2 regions of the Kastovskya adunca genome follow, and region 2 is predicted to be linked to the other one. Evidence: riboswitches for the same ligand, from Rfam matches in the RefSeq annotation. Region 2 holds a riboswitch; the other holds the start of a gene.
The links. A riboswitch is a leader RNA that binds a small molecule or an ion and turns the genes downstream of it on or off. The one in region 2 is predicted to bind cobalamin.

Region 1: linked by a shared signal. The riboswitch ahead of AC5JR3_RS22315 (DUF1636 domain-containing protein) and the one ahead of AC5JR3_RS02095 (HupE/UreJ family protein) in region 2 are both predicted to bind cobalamin.

The regions. Positions count from the first base shown of each region.
Region 1 is NZ_JCACLG010000059.1:16,362-19,775, forward strand. Features, by position in the region: gene cobW (cobalamin biosynthesis protein CobW) at 124-1,176, opposite strand; gene AC5JR3_RS22315 (DUF1636 domain-containing protein) at 1,213-1,590, opposite strand; cobalamin riboswitch at 1,627-1,772, opposite strand; gene AC5JR3_RS22320 (GNAT family N-acetyltransferase) at 1,988-2,509, opposite strand; gene AC5JR3_RS22325 (metal ABC transporter substrate-binding protein) at 2,843-3,414, opposite strand, start outside.
Region 2 is NZ_JCACLG010000008.1:45,483-48,896, forward strand. Features, by position in the region: gene AC5JR3_RS02090 (fasciclin domain-containing protein) at 1-697, shown strand, start outside; cobalamin riboswitch at 856-995, shown strand; gene AC5JR3_RS02095 (HupE/UreJ family protein) at 1,443-2,147, shown strand; gene AC5JR3_RS02100 (Uma2 family endonuclease) at 2,350-2,928, shown strand; gene AC5JR3_RS02105 (vWA domain-containing protein) at 2,939-3,414, opposite strand, start outside.

The DNA.
Region 1 (3,414 bases), on a different contig from region 2:
CACCACCAAGAGAATTAAGCGCAATGTATTTGGTGAGAATTGGTATAACGACTGAAATCTCGCCTCAACCAGGCTTATTCCGCCTGCGCGGACTCAACAAAGAATGGACTAGCCGCAAGCGACTCAGCCAACCAGAACTTCGCCCCGGATTGCTTGCTCGATTTGCACCCGATCCAAAGCGCGACCAATGACCACCAACTTTGTCTGACGGGGTTCCGTCCCTTGCCAGGGGCGATCGTAGAAGGAATCAAACCGCTTCCCAACGCCTTGCAGCACCAAACGCATCGACTTGTTCGGCACGGCAACAAAACCCTTAATCCGGTAAATTTCCTGCTGTTCCACTAAAGCCGAAAGTCGCTTCACTAGTGCTTGTGGTTCAAAGGCTTGATCGAGGGTTACATGAATCGAGTTCACCTGATCATCATGCTCGTGGTCTTCTTCCGTGTCGTGGTGGCTAGGACGGCTATCTAGGTTATCCTCTACCGCTGCATTGAAGCCTAGCAGTAACTCTGGGCTAACTTCACCGCTACGGCAAGGCACCACCTTTACTCCCGAAGGAAGTTGTTGCTGTAACCACTGCTGTACCTTATGGCGGGTTTCTTCATCCACCAAATCAACCTTAGTCAGCAGCACCAAATCCGCACAAGCCAATTGGTCTTCAAACAACTCCTCAATCGGCGTTTCATGCTCTAAGTTGGGGTCAGCTTGCCGTTGGGTGTTGAGAGCATCTAAATCAGAGGCTAGAGTCCCGGCTGCGACTGCCTCACAATCAACTACCGTAATCACACCATCCACCGTTGCGCCTGTACGAACCTCTGGCCAACGGAAGGCTTGTACCAACGGTTTTGGTAAGGCTAGACCGGAAGTTTCGATCACGATACAATCGAGGCGAGTGCGCCGCTTGAGTAATTCTTGCATCGTCGGCAAAAACTCTTCCTGTACGGTGCAGCACAGGCAACCATTCGTCAATTCCACAATATTGCTGATGGAGTCTTCGTCGTCGTCACAAACCTGGCAAGAACGCAGCAGTTCGCCATCAATGCCAACTTCGCCAAACTCATTCACCAGCACGGCAATACGTCGCCCTTGATTGTTTTGCAGCAACTGGCGCACCAGCGTTGTTTTACCTGCTCCCAAAAAGCCAGTAACAACCGTAACGGGAATCTTTGTACCCACAATTCACTCCTTAATTGAAAGCTTTTTAGTCTTTGCTCAAGTAAGCGGCGGAACCTTCGCTAAAAGGCTACGTTTCAGCGGTTCTGGTCGTTCTGACCAAGGCAACAATCCATCTGACTTGGCAGAGTACTGACTAGCACATTGCAGCACGGCGGCTGAGGTGACAGGTAATGCTTCGTCATTAACGGGTAAGTCGCCAAACACATAAGTGTACTTTCCAGGGGCAGCGAAGGAAACCACACAGGCATGGCTGCAAGCACTCATGCACTCGACAGGGCGAATCGAGAAGTTGTCACCTTGCTGGAGGTGCTGAAGTTGTTCTAAAAGTTTTTGCCCGCCGCTAACACCGATAGGTTTGCCGTCCTTCCAGGTGCTAGCACAGGTGGTGCAGACAAATAAAGTTGTTTGGGTCATAACGATTCTTCATCTGTACCTCGCAGATGGATATCAAAGTAACTCTTAACGTCGGCGGGCATTCTGACTAAGAAACCTTAGTGGTTTCATTACAGTTGCGGGACAGCGTCGGATTTGCACCGAACTTTCCCCATTACTTCTAACGGCTGCTCTCCATCAGAACCGACTAGTTTCCTCAATGTATCACGGTTATTGCGATCGCATCTATTATCCAACCTTATCTCTACTCACGACCTAGTTAACTGAAAAAAGTCTTTCCCCCTCACCCTAAATCCCTCTCAAGAGAACCCGAAAGGGACGCATGAGAAACCTTGAATGGCTCTAGCTCCCTTTCTCCGGTTAAAGGGTTAAAGCTCTGTCAGTCAAGCAGACTCACGACACAACCGTAACGACATCGCTACTGGAATCCTGAGGGCTTTTCTTTTTCTATCCGATAAACATCCATGCTTACTCCCTGAAATACGGTCTTTTTTTCGTACTTCATTCCGATTTTCTTCAAAACTTTAACTGAAGCTATATTCTCCCGCTCCACAACTCCTAAAATATAGGCAATTTCAAGTTTATTTAATCCATATTCTAAAGCCGCTGAAGCCGCTTCCGTTGCCAAACCTCTTCCCCAGTATTTTTCATCTAATCGATATCCAAGTTCTTTTTCCTCTTGGTCATCAATAATTTCTACTGCTATGCCGCAGTAGCCTATCAAATCCTTACTTTCTTTAAGAACAACAGCCCATTTTCCGAAACCGTACCTGGAATAGGAACTAATAAAACTCTCGACTTTTGCTTGCGTTTGCGAGACTGAGAGCCTACCGATTGTAGAGAATTTCATCACTTGTGGATTAGCAAGTAGTGGAGCTAGCTGCTGAAAATCCTCTCGTATAAATTCTCTAAGAATAAGTCGCGATGTCTTTATTTGCATTTTATAGTTCTATCATTGAATAATTAGTTAGCTAGATCCATATTTGATTGTCAAAATAAAATTGTAATCGTCATAAAAACTTAAATATTTAAAAAAATCTCTACATTTTTCTTTCCTTTGCGCTCTAGCCTTCGGCAAGCCGCTGTCGCGTTTATGCGTCTTTATGGTTCATTAAAAACATCAAAATCAATCGTAATAAATTGATCAACTTGATATTAGCCAAGGTAGCTTTATAAGCGCAATCTGACTCATTCCTCATCCCCTAACCCCTTCTCCCAAGCTTGGGAGAAAGGGGACAACAGCCTTTTTTCCCCTTTCCCACATAAACAGCACTTAACGCACTAGCAAAGAAGCTTCCTGCTGCTCAAAAGCCGTGTAGTTGCCTCCCAAGGCTTCTACTATCGTGCGGGTATTAGCAACTATCATCTTGATGTAGCTATCTCCCTCGCCCCCTGGTGCGCCAATCGAGTCTGAGTAGAGTTCTTGTGATGCTAACTGCACCCCCGCTTCCTCTGCGACAGTTCGAATTAATGCCGGGTTGATCGTTGTTTCCGCAAAAATCGCTGGAACTTTGGCCGCTTTGACAGCATCCGACAATCTACTCACCGTTCGGGCGCTGGGTTGCTCCTCGGTGCTGATACCAATCAGAGTTCCCGTTACATCTAAACCGTAGGCGCGGGCGTAGTATTGAAAAGCATCGTGGGTAGTGACAAGTCTTCGCTGATTGGCGGGAATGGTTTGAATCTGCTGAGTAACCCACTGATCTACTCGCTGCAATTCCTCAGTAAGCTGGGCAGCATTTTCTGTGAATGTCTCTTTGTCTTCTGGGGAAAGCTCGATTAAGCGATCGCGAATTGCATTCACCATGGCGATCGCGTTTTCAGCACTTCCCCAAACATGGGGGT
Region 2 (3,414 bases):
GTCTGACTTAGTAAGTTCCAGTAGTTCTAGAACCATGGGTACTACCTCAATGGGTAATACCTCAATGGGTATGAGTAGTGAATCAGCAATGGGTTCTGGCTCCACCATGAGAGGCGATCGCTCCACTATGGGTAATGCCTCAATGGGTAATACCTCAATGGGTATGAGTAATGAATCAGCCATGGGTTCTGGCTCCACCATGACAGGCGATCGCTCCACTATGGGTAATACCTCAATGGAGATGGGCACAGAATCGACAATGGAAGCTCGCTCCACCACCGCAAGCGACAGCGTCATTGGTGTTGCCGCGTCTAATGATTCCTTTAAAATCTTAACGGCAGCTCTGAGAGCATCAGGTTTAGATCAAGTCTTAGCGGCTGAAGGGCCTTACACTATCTTTGCCCCCACAGATGCAGCCTTTGCTGCTCTGCCTGCGGGTACAATTGAGCAACTGTTAAGACCAGAAAACCGCGATCTACTCGTCCAAGTTCTCTCTTACCACGTAGTTCCTGGTGAAATGAGTTCCACAATGCTGGAATCTGGAGCAACTGAAACCGTGCAAGGTAGCCCTGTAGAAGTGGTAGTCAGCGACACTGGCGTCATGGTAAATAATGCCCGTGTTGTTCAAGCCGATATTGAAGCCAGCAATGGTGTTATTCATGCCATTGACCAAGTCATCCTACCCCCCGACGCCTAACACAGCGATTTAAACAGAGAGAGAGACGATTAAGAAAGGAAGTCTTTTTCTTTAGGTAATTGAATTCCATAAATAGGGGTGCGCTATAGCGTGCCCCTCTTTTTATGAATGCCTAAGTTGGCGAGGCTGTTGAGGATAACGCCAGTTTAGTAAATGTGATACAGTACCCATGCATCGGTTCTGGTAGGGAGCAGCTACCAGAGATAACGGGGAAAGTTCGGTGAAAATCCGGCACTGTACCGCAACTGTAATGAGATGTTCTCTCAGTCAGAATGCCCGCCGATGAAGAAAGTCGATATTAAAAACATCTGCGAGGTACGGATGAGGACTGATTGGAAATTACAAAAATTAATTAGTGGTTATAGCCGTCGCTGTCTGTAGGAAGCAGTCAATCGCTGAGAATTAACGTCATACCAGCGCGGATTGAGCAGTTAACTCGACGAATTAGGTAAGAGGCTCATCAATCATCTAGTATCCTAGGCTACGAGTTGCTGGTTTTAGGAATACGGTACTGAACAAAATTTAGCTGAAAGGCTGATTGAGGTTTGATTACAGGTGAGAGTAGGTAGCGATCGCGACCGCAGCTCAGTCCCTCAACTGTGCATTTCTACATCGATATGTTTTGGAGATTGGGGAACAATCTTCAGGATCAAGCAAATCAACAACTTCGTATCTTTCCCACTATCAATTGCCAGTCCCCGAAACCAGTTTGTCAAATCTATTGTTGTGAATACAGAGGTGTTCCATGTCCCATGTCAAATCTGCAAAACTCGTACATTCTGTTTCTGCTCACCCTGGGCGATCGCCTTTTCTCAAGCATAGACAGGGACTTGGCTTGGGTATAGTCATTCTTGTAATTGCTGGGTTGTTGTGTGCGGCTCCAGAGGCGATCGCTCACCATCCCACAGGAGGACAGGTACCCGCCAACTTCATCACTGGCTTCCTATCAGGATTGGGACACCCGGTTGTAGGTCTGGATCATTTAGCGTTTGTCATTGCTAGCGGATTAGTCGCCATTGGACTGACGCAGGGACTATTGATTCCCACCGGGTTCATCGTGGCAACCCTCGCAGGAACGGGGATTCATCTGCTCAGTATTGACTTACCAAGCCCTGAAATTGTAATTTCCTTTTCTGTCGTCGCCTTCGGAGCTATTCTGGCAATCCCAACTAAACCCAACGGGTTAGTACTCACCGTGATAGCTGCCATTGCAGGCTTATTTCATGGTTTCGCCTATGGTGAGTCCATTATCGGTGCAGAAATGTCACCGCTGATTGCTTATCTGTTAGGTTTCTTCATCATGCAGTACGGTATTGCCCTCTTCGCTTTCGTAGGCGGCAAATGGGCGCTACAGAACTTTAGCGGCAAACCCTTTTCCCCAACCCAACTTGCAGGTTTGGCAATTAGCGCCATTGGCGTTGTTTTCCTAACTTCCGCCGTCATCAGCTAATAGCGACTGATAAATTCTGGAAACGGCTGTACCCAAATCCCTCTGAGGGTTTTGATTGGGTCATTTATGGGTAAAGCATGGTGCCGTTGACGAGGAGGGAGAAGAATTATTCTGACTTCTCCCCGATGATGGGGAGCGATCGCTTCATATCCCGCCGCGTCACTTGCGAGAAAATAAAGGTGTCGTTTCCTGCTGACTCAGTATGCTCCCGGTCACCACTAAGCGCTTTACAGTAACCGAGTATCATCGCCTGATTGAGCTAGGTTTCTTTGCTGAGGGCGATCGCGTGCAGCTGATTCGGGGAGAACTCGTGCAAATGGCGGCTAAAGGTACGCTGCATTCGGTTGGCAATACTAAGCTAATCCGGGAGTTGGATCGGTTAGTCGTCAATTGTGCTGTGGTACGGGGACAGGAGCCGATCGTTTTATCTGCCGACAGCGAGCCAGAACCCGATGCGGCGATCGCCCAAGGACAGCCAGATGATTACTTATCCCATCATCCTTATCCCCAGGATATTCTGCTGGTCGTTGAAGTTTCAGACTCCACCTTGGAGTATGACCGAACTGTCAAGCTATCTTTGTATGCAGAAAACCAAATTCAGGATTATTGGATGATGAATTTGGTTGCTAATCAACTGGAGCGCTACAGTCAGCCCTATCAAGATACTCAAGGGAAATTTGGCTATCGGATCAGGCAGATTGCCTTGCCAAATGAAACGGTTACACTTCCTGGCTTTCCTGACTTATCTCTCGATTTAAAGCGCGTATTTCCAGGAGCGTAAAAGCGATCGCTTATTGAATTAATCGGCGAATCTTTCCATAAGCAATATAAGAACCCCCATTCTTAGCTTCTTCCACTTCGTCCACAACATAGAGGATGTTTTCTTCTCGAATGTCGCGGGGAAAGCGCATGTTGTAGTTAGGATCGTAGCCATCTGAAACAACTCTCGCCCTCAGCTTCTTGCCTTCTTTAACACACTGAACGAGAACACCATCCCCCACCGTATCGACTGTTTCTAAATCGGCAGCAGACGTAGGTGCATTGAGCTTTTGTCGTTTTGAGCTTTTGGTAGAAGATGTATTCGCCGCGCGTTCCTCTCCTGGCTTTACTAAGCGGCGGATTGTACCGGAGGCGCGATAAAAGCTACTGTCAGCCGATAGCTTGATTTCATCAACGACATAAGTAACGCCCTCCTGGCGAAGGTTCCGGGGGAATTGCACATTGAAGTCGGGGTTATAGCCGTCAGAAATTACGCGAACTCGCAACT